3 regions of the Mediterraneibacter flintii genome follow, and region 2 is predicted to be linked to each of the others. Evidence: predicted binding sites of a transcription regulator. Region 2 holds the regulator's gene; each other region holds the start of a gene.
What was found. Region 2 encodes HrcA, which represses chaperone genes, less so after heat shock. Its sites were predicted from a motif close to TGTTAGCACTCNNNNNNNNNGAGTGCTAACA; they were not measured.

Region 1 (5,102 bases), 1.2 Mb from region 2:
GACAGATTAAACGAAAAAGGATTCCTGCACACTGCTCTTCCCAAACTTGGTATTGGACAGGGCTTCCGCGGCAAAGACGGGAAAATCGGCATCGGACAGTGCACCTCCTGCTTCCATAAAAGCTTGAAAGGGTGTCCTCCCAGTGCTGCTGACATATATAAATTCCTGTTGGAAAACTGGAGATAAATGAATATCCGCCATACCATTACTGATATGGCGGATATTAGATTCTATTTTGTCAGCAGCAGCATAATTTCATTGCTTCTCTGTACAAATGCTGTCATTTCTTCCGGATTTAAAGGCTTATGTGCAAGCATTGCCAAATCATAAAGCTGCTTGCATATAATCGAAACATTCTTGCTGCGCTTATGTTCTACCAAAAACTTTACAAGCGGATGATTCGCATTTAAAATCAGTGTTGCCTTGCTTCCAAATGCACTCATATCCATGCCACTCATTCCATACATTTTCATCATTTCTTCCATTCTTCTGTTTTCTTCTGAAAGAACTGCCATAGAAGCGACATTATCATCCTTTAATTTTTCTACCTTTACGTCCAGCTTATCATTGTTCAATTCTTTTCTAAAAATCTCAACTAAGCTGTCCGTTGTCTTCTGGAACTGCTCTTTTTCTTCCTCAGACACTTCATCTTTCATAGACGCATGCACATCAGCGTCAATCCGCAGGAAACGCACATCCGTATGTTTCTGTTCCAGATAGCTTACAAAGGCAGAATCAATATTATGTGTCAGAATCACAGCGTCTTGTCCCTGTGCTTTAAACATATTGATATACTGACTCTGCTGTACTTCATCTGTCACATAGTAAATATTCGTCTTTTTCTCTTCTTCCTTATCTGCCGCTTCTGCCTGTTCTGCATTGTCCTGTACTTCTTTTTCTTCCTCTGGTTCTGCTGCAGAACCGCCGTTTTCTTTGATGATATCTTCCAGTGTTAAATATTTGTGCTCCAGATTCTTATAAATCATAGAATCTTTCATCTTTTCACCGAATTTTTCATCCTTCAGACATCCAAATTTGATAAACGGACTGATGTCATCCCAGTATTTCTCATAATTTTCTCTGTCCGTCTTAAACATTCCGGTTAATTTGTCTGCTACCTTTTTAGAAATATAATCAGCCACTTTATTTACAAAACCGTCGTTTTGCAGAGCACTTCTAGATACATTCAGCGGAAGATCCGGACAGTCAATCACGCCTTTTAACACCATCAAAAATTCTGGAATCACTTCTTTGATATTGTCTGCGATAAATACCTGGTTATTATACAGCTTGATTGTTCCCTCTATGGATTCATACTCCATATTGATTTTCGGGAAATACAGAATCCCTTTCAAATTAAACGGATAATCCATGTTCAGATGGATCCAGAACAGCGGTTCTTTATAATCCATAAACACTTTCCGATAAAATTCTATATATTCTTCTTTCGTACACTCACTCGGATTCTTTCCCCAAAGAGGATGTATATCACTGATAGACACCGGACGCCTTACAATTTTCGCCTTCTTCTTCGGCTCGCCCTCTTCTCCCTCTTTTGGCTCTTCCGTAATATGCTCTACCACAGTATCTGACTCAAGTACGTCCTCTTCATCAATCGTGTCATACTGAGGCTCTGCATTCGCCTTGGACAAAAAGATTTCCACCGGCATAAAAGAGCAATACTTTTCGAGGACTTCTCTTGCCCTGTATTCATTTGCAAATTCCAGGCTGTCCTCGTTTAAGAACAAGGTAATCTCTGTTCCAACCGTCGTCTTATTGCCATCCTGCATCTCATATTCCGTACCTCCCTGGCTGGCCCAGTGCACCGGTACAGCATCCTTTTGATAGGACAACGTATCGATCTGCACTTCATCTGCGACCATAAATGCAGAATAAAAACCTAGTCCGAAATGCCCGATCATTTCATCCTCTGTCGTTTTGTCCTTATATTTTTCCAAAAACTGTGTTGCGCCTGAAAACGCGATCTGCGTAATATATTCTTCTACCTCGTCCGCTGTCATTCCAAGACCATTGTCAATAAATTTCAATGTCTTTTCTTCCGGATTAACAATCACCTCAATCTTTGCCTTATAATCTTCCGGCAGTTCGTATTCGCCCATCATGTCCAGCTTTTTTAATTTGGTAATCGCGTCGCAGCCATTGGACACCAGCTCGCGGAAAAAAATGTCGTGATCCGAATATACCCATTTTTTGATAATTGGAAATATATTCTCACTGTCAATCGATAAATTACCCTTTTTTGTCGCCATATATAACACTCCTCTTTCCATAAAATACTTTCATTCATGTCTAAAAAATATTCTAATACAGTCAATTTTAAATGTCAACAAAAAATTAGCACTCTTTCATTTAGAGTGCTAATAAAACCGTAAAATTTATTAAATATCTATAAACTTTATTTTTAACATGCTATAATAAATTGTACTTTATCGGGCGAAGCTCGCCTGCCGGAGGCGTAAAATACGTGATGCACACTGCGCGTAAATGGAAAACAAGCTGCTGACGCAGCCGTACTTTGGCGCGAAAATGTGCGAAATACATTTATAAGAAGGAGATTTCTCATGGAAAACTTTATGATGAAAAAAGTAAAGAATGATACACAGATAAAAGAGATCGCCAGGCTTGCCGAAATAATCTGGCATGAACATTTCACTCCCATTATCGGGGAAGGACAGGTCAATTATATGGTAGATAAGTTTCAGTCTTACTCCGCATTGACAGAGCAGCTAAAAAATGGATATGAGTATTATCAGATATATTTTACCGGAGAATTCTGTGGATATTGCGGTATTCATCCGGAAGAGAACCGCCTCTTTTTAAGCAAGCTCTATCTGAAAAAAGAAGTTCGCGGAAAGCATCTCGCCACACAGACCTTTCAGTTTTTAAAAAATATTTGCCGTGAAAGAGGGCTCTGTGCCATCTGGCTTACCTGCAACAAACATAACGATGGAAGCCTTGCAGTTTACCGTCATCTAGGCTTCCAGACAATCGATGAACAAGAAGCAGACATTGGCGGCGGGTATATCATGGATGATTATATTATGGAGTATTCTCTCTGAATCCCTCTCCATACACTTCGCTTGTCTCCGTAAACATTAAAAAAGCACACGGATCTACTTCATGTACTACGTTTTTAACGGCGTAAGCCTGAGACTTGGAACACGCACACAAAAGTACATCTTTTCTTGTATTTGTGTAGGTTCCAAGTGCCTGAATCGCCGTCGTTCCTCTTCTGTTTATCTCTCCAATTCTCTCTGCTGTCTCTTTGCCTTTGCCAGTTATGATAATCGCAAGTGACCCTGCCCCTGTACCATACAGCACCTTGTCAATTACGACTGTGCACACAAAAGTAGAAGCCACCCCGTACAATACGGCATCTACATTTCCAAATACCGGCCAGCCAAGCAAGATAATTACCAGGTCTATCAGCATAATCAAGGTACCGATAGAAAGATGTGGTTTCTTTTTCTTAATTGACAACGCCAGAAAATCGATCCCCCCTGAAGAAGATCCCCGCATATAAAACAGCGTCATTCCCGTTCCCAGAAAGACGCCCGCATACAATGCTGCCAAAAATGGGGAGCCTGTATAAGCCGGAGTAAAGGGGAAAATTCCATCCAGAATGATATTCGAAACCAGCATGGATACAGCCGATTTCATAAGAAACCGTTTGCCGACCAGTTTATAACTGACTGCAATCAACGGAATATTTAAAAGAAGCGTTGTTGTTCCGACAGGAAGCCCTGATAAATGGTTTAAAATCAGAGCAAGTCCGGACACTCCTCCCGGCGCGAATTCTGCATTTTTTGCAAATGTATAAATTCCCGCGGCATACAGGGTTCCTCCTGCAATATCATACAATATATCCAGACATAGCTTCTTTGCGTCCCTTTTCTTTCCTGTCATCTTCCCTGTTCTCCTACCTTTCCCACCGACAGCTTGAGCTGCCGTGAAATCAGTATGTGTAAAATCTGGAAAATTTATTCCCTCAGAAGAACAGACTTATTTTTTATCCAAAAAGCTTCTTAGTGTCGGTGTACAAGGGGCTATTTACGCTCGATAAACCCCTCTCCAAAAACCTCGCTCGTCTCTGTCACCATCACAAATGCGTCTGGATCTGCCTCATGGGCGGTATTTCTCACCGTATATGCCTGAGAAGTAGAGCACGCACACAGCAATACTTCTTTTTGTGCCTCTGTATATGTACCACGCGCCTGAATAGCTGTAGATCCTCTGCCGATACTTTCGCCTATTTTCTCTGCAACCGCCTGCCCATGATCTGTAATAATAATCAGCAAGGTGCCAGAGCCCATGCCGTAAAGAATCTTATCAATCACTACCGATGTCACAAAGGTCGCCGCCAAACCATACAGAACAGAATCAATATTTCCAAACACCGGCCACCCAAGCAGAATAATAATCAAATCAATTGCCATTGTCACTGTCCCTAAAGAAAAATGCGGCTTAAGTGCTTTGATAGACATCGTAAGAAAATCCGTTCCGCCGGAAGAAGAGCCCCGCATGTAAAACAGCGCCATTCCTGCTCCCAGGCAGACACCTGAGTACAGCGCTGCCATCAGAGGCGAGCCTGTATAGGACGGTGTATGCGGAAAGACAACATCTAGAAAAATTGTACAGAAAATCATGCTGCGCGCCGTCTTGATTAAAAATCGTTTTCCAACAATACGCCAGCTTAAAATAACCAGCGGAATATTAATTACCAGCGTTGTTATACCAATCGGCAGCGCCCACAAATGGTTGATAATCAATGCAAGACCTGATACTCCTCCTGGCGCGAAATTTGCCGTTTTGGCAAACGTATAGATTCCCAGCGAATATAAAATGCTGCCGGCAATGTCAAAAAATATATCTGTCGCAAACTGTTTTGCTTTTTCTGTTTTCACCCCATTTTGTACCATTCCCTTCCGTTTTGAATTCCCTGTCTAGAGAAATATATGTGCTTTCGATTTTTCCGTTATACTCCAATTCATGCCTTTTTTGCAATACTCTTAACAGACTTTTAATATGCATCACAGGCTTTTTAATATCATTTTTAGACATCTTTATTGCTAAATGCACAT
Region 2 (5,102 bases):
CGGCGGGATTCCATCTAACCGGAACTGTCCAAGAGACTTATTGTCCTTTGCAAACTGTCTCTCACCCTGTACTACATTGATGTCAACTGCCGTTTGATTGTCTGCCGCTGTAGAGAAAATCTGGCTCTTCTTTGTAGGAATCGTTGTATTTCTCTCAATCAGCCTTGTAGCCACTCCACCCATTGTCTCGATAGACAGTGACAACGGCGTAACATCCAGAAGAAGAATATCCCCTGCACCTGCATCTCCGGCAAGCTTACCGCCCTGTACAGAAGCTCCCAGTGCAACACACTCATCTGGATTTAAGGATTTACTTGGCTCTTTTCCTGTCAGACGTTTTACTTCTTCCTGAACGGCAGGAATACGTGTAGATCCACCTACCAGCAATACCTGCCCTAATTCTGACGCTGTCAGGCCTGCATCGGAGAGCGCTCTTTTAACCGGCTCTGCTGTTTTGTCTACCAGATCCCTTGTCAGTTCATCAAATTTTGCTCTTGTCAGGTTCATGTCAAAGTGCTTCGGCCCTTCTGCCGTTGCTGTAATAAATGGAAGATTGATATTTGTCGTTGTCGCAGAAGAGAGCTCTTTTTTCGCTTTCTCTGCTGCTTCTTTCAGTCTCTGGAGAGCCATCTTATCTGTAGACAAATCTACTCCCTCTTTTGCTTTAAAGTCAGCGAGCATATAGTCTGTAATCTTCTGGTCAAAGTCATCACCGCCAAGCCGGTTATTTCCGGCTGTTGCGAGTACTTCAATAACACCGTCGCCAATCTCGATGATAGATACATCAAATGTTCCACCACCTAAATCATATACCATAATCTTCTGTTCTTTTTCATTGTCCAGTCCGTAAGCAAGTGCTGCCGCTGTAGGCTCGTTGATGATACGTTTTACGTCTAAGCCCGCGATCTTTCCGGCATCTTTTGTAGCCTGACGCTGTGCGTCATTGAAATACGCCGGAACAGTGATAACCGCTTCTGTTACCTTCTCTCCTAAATACCCTTCTGCATCTGCTTTTAACTTCTGCAAAATCATCGCAGAAATTTCCTGCGGAGAATATTTCTTTCCATCAATATCCTCTTTATGATCGGAACCCATCTCCCTTTTGATAGAAGAAATGGTTCTGCTCGCATTGGTTACTGCCTGACGCTTCGCCGGCTCACCAACCAGACGTTCTCCATTCTTTGTAAATGCCACAACAGATGGGGTTGTTCTGGCGCCCTCCGTATTCGCAATAACAGTCGGCTGGCCACCTTCCATAACAGCCACACAGCTGTTTGTCGTACCTAAGTCAATCCCTATTATTTTTCCCATAGTAAATGTCCTCCTTCATTGATTTGTAATCTTCTTTATTCTAATATTTACAGTTAATTTGCTACTTTTACCATACTGTGCCTTACCACGCTGTCTCTGTATGTGTAACCTTTCTGAAATTCTTCTGCAATAATGTTCTCGCCTAATTCTTCATCCTCCACATGCATCACCGCATTATGGAAATCTGGATTAAACTCTTTGCCAACCGCTTCGATCGGCTTCACTTCCATGGACTCTAAAGTCGTCATTAGCTGCTTATAAATCTTTTCCATTCCTTCTGCAAACGGACTTGCTTTTTCATCCTCCGCCACTGCCGCGAGTCCTCTCTCAAAATTGTCCACTACAGGAAGGATTTTTTCAATCACATCCTTTGCGCCAATCTCATACATCTGAGACTTTTCTTTCTCTGTGCGCTTTCTGAAATTATCGAACTCTGCCATCTGACGTGTCAGACGATCGGTAAGCTCTTCAATCTTCTCATCCTTCTTGTCTTTCTTTGGCTTCTTTCCGAACAATTTTTTCTTTTCTGGCTTGTCGTTTTCACAAGCCTCCTCTTCTGGAACCGCCTCTTGGTTTTCTTCCGGCTGTTCTTCTTTTTGTGCTTCTTCTGCAGATGACTTGGGCTCTTTTTCTTTCATATCATCATCTTGTTTGTTCTGTTCTTCATTCGCCTTTGCTTTTGCCTCTTCTACTGCTTCTTTTACCATATCTTCTTTGCTCATCTTTTCATCCACTAATTTTTCACCTTCCTATTCTTTCGGCTCTTTGCTGTAAATCGCATCCAACTCGCTTTGCAGAGTTTTCAGCGTATTCATAACATGCTCGTAATCCATACGCTTCGGACCGATGATACCGATGGTTCCTTTCATACCTTCCCCCAGTTCATATGTCGCTGTCACGACACTACAGTCCTTCATTGTCTTGACAGGTGCCTCATCTCCAATATAAACCTGAATACCATGATTTTCCTCACTGGCAAGCGTCTCCGTCACCAAATCGGCAAGCTGCTGTTTTTCTTCAAAAGCACTGATAATTTCCTGGGCACTCTGCTTATCACTTAATTCTGGATATTTAAAAATATTCGTAGCCCCGCTGGTATAGATCTCCATGTCGTCTTCCACATGAATAATCTCTGCCACCGCATCCAGCACATCACCAATGACCTGGCTGTGAATTCCTGCCTGCTCTTTTAAGCGGGCAATCAGTCCCAGTGTAATCTGGTCAATCGACATGCCGTTAAGTGTTGTATTCAGCAGCATGTTCAGCTTCAGAAGGTTTTCATTACTTAAGCTTTCGCCAACTTCAATAATCTTATTCTTGATTACGTTTCCTCCCATTACAATTACAGCCACAATCTGTTCTTCATCCACTTGGGAAAGCTGGATAAATTTCAATGTATTGCGGTTGTTTACAGGAGCAGATACCAACGTCGCATAATTGGTATTCGCTGCAAGCACCTTCGCCGCCTGCTTCAATACCTGATCGACCTTGTCTGTCTTCTCCAGCATTGTATTTCTCAGCTCCGTAATCTCTTGCTCCTTTTCTTCCATCAGCATATCGACATACAGTCGATACCCTTTGTCAGAAGGAATCCTTCCTGCAGATGTATGGGGCTGGAAGATATAACCCAAATCTTCCAAATCCGCCATCTCATTCCGGATTGTCGCAGAGCTTAAATTCAGCTCTGTATATTTGGAAAGGGTTCGTGAACCAACCGGTTCTCCCGTTTCAAGATAGTTCCGGATGATTGCTTTTAATATCGTCAGTTTTCTTTCATTCAATCCTTCGCCCGTTACCATCTTTCTCTCCTTTCCTAAAGTTTATTAGCACTCTTTAGTTTTGAGTGCTAACACCTTACGTATACTAAGATAGCACTAGGGTTTACGTTTGTCAACACTGTTTATATTTTTTTTAGGAAATATGTGACAGGTCAGCCTTTCTATGGATCCAAAAATTGCTCGAATACATAGTTACTGACGTCTATTCCAAATTCTGTCAGAGAAAGAAAGTCTTTTTTTTCTTCCAGAAGTCCGCGTTCTTTTAATTCCTTAATCTGTACTCCATATACCTGTTCTAATTCTTTTTGAAATTTCCGTGCAAATTCAGAACGCGAAACTCCTTCCATTTTCCTGAGCCCCAAAAACATAAACTCTTCCATCTGCTCTTGTATACGCAAAGTTTCTCTTCCTACTCTCACAGAAGAATACGAAACTTTTCTTTTTTCAAATGCATTTAGATATTCTGACAAGCTCTCTGTATTGGCAAACCGCTGTTCATTTATAAGAGAAGCAGCCCCAAGTCCGAGCCCTAAATACTCTTTTCGTTCCCAGTATCCTAAATTATGCCGGCAGGCATATCCCTCTTTTGCGTAGTTGGAAATCTCATACCGCACATACCCATGCTCTTTTAAAATTTCTTTTGTCTTTTTATAAATCCTGCGGTCTTCCTCCTCACCAGGAAGCGGGGGAACCTCTTTTTTGCCTTCCCTATGTCCGCCCTTTACATACCAGTCATAAAACAAAGTGCCTTCCTCTATCATCAGACTGTACGCTGAGATATGCTCCGGATCCAGCTGCGCAGTTTTTCTAAGTGTCTGTTCCCAGTCGGCAGCAACCTGCCCTGGAATAGCTGAAATCAAATCCACATTGATGTTTGTAAAATCAGCTTCTCTTGCTTTTGTATACGTCTCTAGAAAGTCCTCAAACGTATGTATCCGGCCTAAAAGTTTCAATTCTCGATTGTCGGCAGACTGTAATCCGATACTTAAGCGGTTGATACCTGCATTTTTCCATAATTCCAGCTTTTCACGCGTTACTGTACCTGGATTTACTTCTATCGTAATCTCTGGTTCTTTTGCAAATTCAAAATTTTCATACAGCGCACGAAAAATCCGTACTGTTTCTGTCCCTGCTAAAATGGACGGAGTTCCTCCGCCCATAAATACTGTTGCTACTGTATACTCTTGAAACGCTCTACAGCAGCTTTCTATCTCTCTTATCAATGCATTTACATATCTATCGATTGTCTTATCCTCTGCAGCGTTGGACAGAAAATCACAATATGCACATTTTCTGACACAAAACGGAATATGCAAATACAGTTCTAATTCTTTTTTCATATCAATCATCATCCAACTTTAAGACACTCATAAATGCTTTCTGTGGAATTTCCACATTTCCTACCTGGCGCATACGCTTCTTTCCTTCTTTTTGTTTCTCCAGAAGCTTTTTCTTACGCGAAATATCTCCTCCATAGCATTTTGCAAGGACATCTTTGCGCATCGCGCGTATAGTCTCACGTGCGATAATTTTACTTCCAATCGCCGCTTGAATCGGGATCTCGAAAAGCTGACGCGGGATCTCCTCCTTTAATTTTTCGCACATTTTTCTGCCCCTCTCATATGCACTTCCGCTAAATACAATAAACGACAGAGCATCTACTTCTTCTTTATTAATAAGAATATCTAACTTCACCAGTTCAGAGCGCTCATATCCCAGCATTTCATAATCAAAAGAAGCGTATCCCCTCGACCTGGACTTCAATGCGTCAAAGAAATCATAAATGATCTCATTTAATGGAAGGTGGTAGTGAAGTACCGCACGCTTTTCTTCTATATATTCCATGCCCTGGTATATGCCCCGCCGTTCCTGGCACAGATCCATAATCGCACCGATAAATTCAGATGTAACCATGATCTCGGCTTTTACCATCGGTTCTTCCATATAATCAATCTCGGCGGGATCGGGCAAATTTGTCGGATTTGTCAAATCAATGACCTCTCCATTTGTCTT
Region 3 (5,102 bases), 440 kb from region 2:
AAACCTATGGAAAAGAATATGTAACGGAACAGGCGTCAGCAAAAAAAGCAGAGAAAAAGATTCAGGATGCCCATGAGGCAATTCGTCCTACAGATATTGCAAGGACACCGGCCTCCTTGAAAGATTCTCTTACAAGAGACCAGTTTCGGCTGTATCAGTTGATATGGAAGCGGTTTGCGGCCAGCAGAATGCAGCCGGCGCGTTATGAAACAACATCGGTACGAATCGGAGCCGGAGAATATATATTTACAGTAGCGACTTCTAAAATTGTCTTTCAGGGATTCCGTCTGGTTTATACAGAAGCTGATGAGGAAAAAGAAGAGAGCAATGTATTGGTAGGTGGATTAAAAGAAGATTCGGTTCTTGAAAAAGAAAGCTTTGATTCCAAGCAGCATTTTACACAGCCGCCTGCACATTATACCGAGGCGACGCTTGTAAAAACATTAGAGGAGCTTGGAATTGGACGGCCGAGTACGTATGCGCCGACAATTTCTACAATTTTGGGTAGACGGTACATCATAAAAGAAGCGAAAAATCTGTATATTACAGAAATTGGCGAAGTTGTAAACAACATTATGAAGCATTCCTTCCCGAGCATTGTAGATGTAAATTTTACGGCAAATATGGAAGGGCTTTTGGACATGGTGGAAGAAGGTAAGGTGGAATGGAAAGAAGTCATACGCAATTTCTATCCAGATTTAAATGAAGCGGTAAATACGGCAGAAAAAGAGTTGGAAAGTGTAAAAATTGAAGATGAAGTGACGGATGTTATCTGTGAGGAATGTGGAAGAAATATGGTAATTAAATATGGCCCTCACGGTAAATTCCTGGCCTGCCCTGGCTTTCCGGAATGTCGCAATACAAAGCCATATCTTGAAAAAATCGGAGTGCCGTGTCCGGTGTGCGGGAAGGAAGTGGTTATCCGCAAGACGAAGAAAGGAAGAAAGTATTTTGGCTGCGAGAATAATCCAGAATGTGAATTTATGTCATGGCAGAAACCATCTAAAGAGAAGTGTCCGGAATGTGGGAAATACATGGTAGAAAAAGGAAATAAATTAGTTTGTTCAGATGAGAAATGTGGATATGTCCGAAATTTGAAAAAGAGTTGATGAATTGTGTTGAAAATTCAGAAACTATATGATAGCATAAGATTATCTGGTGAATTGATAAGATTTGTATATACAATTAGTTTGGAGGAAATGATGAGCGTACAGTTATTAGATAAGACGAGAAAAATTAATAAGCTATTACACAACAATAATTCCAGTAAGGTCGTGTTTAATGATATATGTGCCGTCCTTACAGAGATTTTGGATTCCAATGTACTTGTTGTGAGCAAGAAAGGGAAGATACTCGGTGTAAGTAAGTGCAGCACAGTGGATGGAATCCACGAATTGATTACAGAGACAGTTGGTGCGCATATTGACGGTATGCTCAACGAACGACTGCTGAATATCCTTTCCACAAAGGAAAATGTGAATCTGGAAACACTGGGCTTCTCTCCGGAGGCATCTGCCGGATATCAGGCGATTGTCACTCCGATCGATATTGCCGGAGAGCGTCTTGGAACGTTATTTATTTACAAGCAGACAGATATGTATTCGATAGATGATATTATTTTAAGTGAGTATGGAACGGCTGTCGTAGGACTCGAGATGCTGCGCTCTGTCAACGAGGAAAGTGCGGAGGAGACTAGAAAGGAGCACATTGTCCAGTCTGCAATCAGTACCTTGTCATTCTCTGAATTGGAAGCGATTATACACATTTTTGAAGAATTAGATGGAACAGAAGGGATTTTAGTTGCAAGTAAGGTTGCTGACCGCGTAGGAATTACTCGTTCTGTAATTGTCAATGCACTGCGTAAATTCGAGAGTGCAGGGGTAATAGAGTCCCGATCCTCAGGAATGAAAGGAACTTATATTAAAGTTCTCAATGATTATGTATTTACAGAATTAGAAAGAATAAAAAAAGAACGTTTGTAATAAAGAGAAGGAAGGGGTATCAGTAAGCTGATACCCCTTATCTGACAGAAGGAGGAACAGGGATGTACGAAGGCAATCCGGTGGATTTAAAGATGGAGAAAGTCATATCAGCGGACGGGATATTTGATGAGGTAACTCACCAGTGCCGAGTTTTACGGTATGATTTGGAAGAAGATGAAGTAGTGTTGGAGCTCAGGGAAAAAGATCTGACCAAGATTTCATTAGATGCAAAATACAGATGTTATATTTCGACGAGGACAGAATTACTTTACTGTACAGGGGTAATAAAAGAACGGTATCAGTCTGAAGACAGGAATGTACTAAGATTCAGGATTGAAAACGGATTCTATAATGTACGGGAAACAGGAATAAGTTGATGGAATATAAACTAATTATAAAATTTAGAAACTCTGTTGACAAATAGTCGGCAGAGTGCTATTTTATATTCATGGGGTTAGCACTCAAGATAAATGAGTGCTAATAAAAAGTTATAAAGCTAAAATTAAGGAGGAATTACCATGAAGTTAGTACCATTGGGTGACAAAATTGTGTTAAAGCAGTTAGAAGCAGAAGAAACAACAAAATCAGGCATCGTTTTACCTGGCCAGGCGAAAGAAAAGCCACAGGAAGCAGAAGTTATTGCGGTTGGACCTGGTGGAATTATAGATGGAAAAGAAGTGAAAATGCAGGTAAAAGAAGGGGATAAAGTAATTTATTCCAAATATGCAGGGACAGAAGTAGAGCTTGAAGGAGAAGAATATATCATTGTAAAACAGAATGATATTCTCGCAATTGTAGAATAAATGCATAAACATTATAATCAAAGAATATAGGAAAAAGGAGATGCTTAGAAATGGCAAAGGAAATTAAATATGGAGCTGAAGCTAGAGCAGCGTTAGAAAAAGGTGTAAATCAGCTGGCAGATACAGTTAGAGTAACATTGGGACCAAAAGGAAGAAACGTCGTACTGGACAAATCTTTTGGTGCACCGCTTATCACAAATGACGGTGTAACAATTGCAAAGGAAATTGAGCTGGAAGATGGATTTGAAAATATGGGAGCACAATTAATCAGAGAAGTTGCTTCTAAGACAAATGATGTAGCCGGAGACGGTACAACAACAGCGACTGTGCTGGCACAGGCTATGGTAAATGAGGGAATGAAAAACCTGGCGGCAGGCGCCAATCCGATTGTACTGCGCAAAGGTATGAAGAAAGCGACTGACAAAGCGGTAGATGCAATCGCAGCAATGAGCAGCAAAGTAAAAGATAAAGAACAGATTGCAAGAGTTGCGGCAGTTTCTTCTGGTGATGATTCTGTAGGGCAGATGGTAGCAGATGCGATGGAAAAGGTTTCCAACGACGGAGTTATCACAATTGAAGAGTCTAAGACAATGCATACAGAGCTGGATCTGGTAGAAGGTATGCAGTTCGACCGCGGATATATTTCCGCATATATGGCGACAGACATGGAAAAAATGGAAGCAAACTTAGAAGATCCATATATCCTGATTACAGATAAGAAGATTACAAGCATCCAGGATTTGCTTCCGCTGTTAGAACAGGTTGTACAATCTGGTGCAAAACTTCTGATTATTGCAGAGGATATCGAAGGAGAAGCGCTGACTACACTGATTGTAAATAAATTGCGTGGAACATTCAACGTAGTAGCTGTAAAAGCTCCCGGATACGGAGACAGAAGAAAAGAAATGCTGCAGGATATTGCAATCCTGACAGGCGGACAGGTAATTTCAGAAGAACTTGGACTGGATTTGAAAGAGACGACAATGGATCAGCTTGGACGTGCAAAATCCGTAAAGGTACAGAAAGAAAATACTGTAATTGTAGACGGATGTGGTGACAAGCAGGCAATTGAAGATCGTGTTGCACAGATTAAAAAGGCAATCGAAGAGACAACATCTGATTTTGATAAAGAAAAATTGCAGGAAAGACTTGCGAAACTGGCTGGCGGCGTTGCTGTTATCCGTGTAGGTGCGGCTACTGAGACAGAGATGAAAGAGGCAAAGCTGCGTATGGAAGATGCACTGAATGCGACAAGAGCAGCAGTGGAAGAAGGAATTATTGCAGGAGGCGGTTCTGCTTATATCCATGCGGCAAAAGAAGTTGCAAAGCTGGCAGAAGAACTTGAAGGAGATGAAAAGACAGGAGCAAATATCATTCTGAAAGCTCTGGAAGCTCCTCTGTATCACATTGTTACAAATGCAGGACTGGAAGGCTCTGTAATTATCAACAAGGTTAGAGAGGAAGAGCCAGGAATAGGATTCGACGCATATAAAGAAGAATATGTAGATATGGTAAAAGAAGGAATCCTGGATCCTGCTAAGGTTACAAGAAGCGCACTGCAGAATGCGACAAGCGTTGCGTCCACACTGTTGACAACAGAATCTGTAGTTTCTAATATTAAAGAAGAGACACCTGCTATGCCGGCTGGCGGTGCAGGCGGAATGGGAATGATGTAATCCATTCCTTAAAAACGATAGAAAATAAAAAGAGAAGTCCGATGGGCTTCTCTTTTTATATAATAGGAAATTTCGATAAATTTCCTATTATACAAAAAGCCCTCCGGGCGGGATGCACACGCCGCAATAAGGAAATTTTACCGCTTTGCGGTATTGCGGCGGCGCGCAAAGTGGACAAGCCCCTCGATTGAGGGGCAGGGGAGTTGAAGTGGGCCTGCCCACTTTGTTCTTGTATAGGAAACTTCGCTCTTTTAAAAAATGATTTTCCCGAGTGAAAGAGCTCTGGTCGATGATGTCTGTTTTGGAGTTCTATAAGCAGAGCTTCATAATAGAATTTAAAAATTATCAATATCAAATACAGATACGGCTGTACAATCTATTGACAATTACCTTGAATTTTTGTACCATATCAGATAAACCGTTGGTATACATATATGAGAAAGAGAGGAATTGAAAACATGGGAAAAATTATCGGAGAAGGTATTACATTTGATGATGTGCTCCTGGTACCGGCATACTCAGAAGTAATTCCAAACGAGGTAGATTTATCTACGAACCTGACAAAAAAAATAAGATTAAATATCCCGATGATGAGTGCCGGTATGGATACAGTTACAGAGCACCGTATGGCAATCGCGATG

Region 1: a site for HrcA is predicted at 2,354-2,384, ahead of htpG (molecular chaperone HtpG). Genes of this name have one in related genera too.
Region 3: a site for HrcA is predicted at 2,435-2,465, ahead of groES (co-chaperone GroES). Genes of this name have one in related genera too.

The regions. Positions count from the first base shown of each region.
Region 1 is NZ_AP031405.1:1,235,585-1,240,686, reverse strand. It holds gene ACZ5C4_RS05935 (DUF362 domain-containing protein) at 1-186, shown strand, start outside; gene htpG (molecular chaperone HtpG) at 231-2,270, opposite strand; gene ACZ5C4_RS05925 (GNAT family N-acetyltransferase) at 2,583-3,080, shown strand; gene ACZ5C4_RS05920 (YitT family protein) at 3,061-3,927, opposite strand; gene ACZ5C4_RS05915 (YitT family protein) at 4,068-4,940, opposite strand.
Region 2 is NZ_AP031405.1:2,463,479-2,468,580, forward strand. It holds gene dnaK (molecular chaperone DnaK) at 1-1,311, opposite strand, end outside; gene grpE (nucleotide exchange factor GrpE) at 1,365-2,033, opposite strand; gene hrcA (heat-inducible transcriptional repressor HrcA) at 2,061-3,110, opposite strand; gene hemW (radical SAM family heme chaperone HemW) at 3,251-4,429, opposite strand; gene lepA (translation elongation factor 4) at 4,431-5,102, opposite strand, start outside.
Region 3 is NZ_AP031405.1:2,905,635-2,910,736, reverse strand. It holds gene topA (type I DNA topoisomerase) at 1-1,109, shown strand, start outside; gene codY (GTP-sensing pleiotropic transcriptional regulator CodY) at 1,203-1,982, shown strand; gene ACZ5C4_RS13965 (hypothetical protein) at 2,045-2,359, shown strand; gene groES (co-chaperone GroES) at 2,501-2,785, shown strand; gene groL (chaperonin GroEL) at 2,836-4,461, shown strand; gene guaB (IMP dehydrogenase) at 4,920-5,102, shown strand, end outside.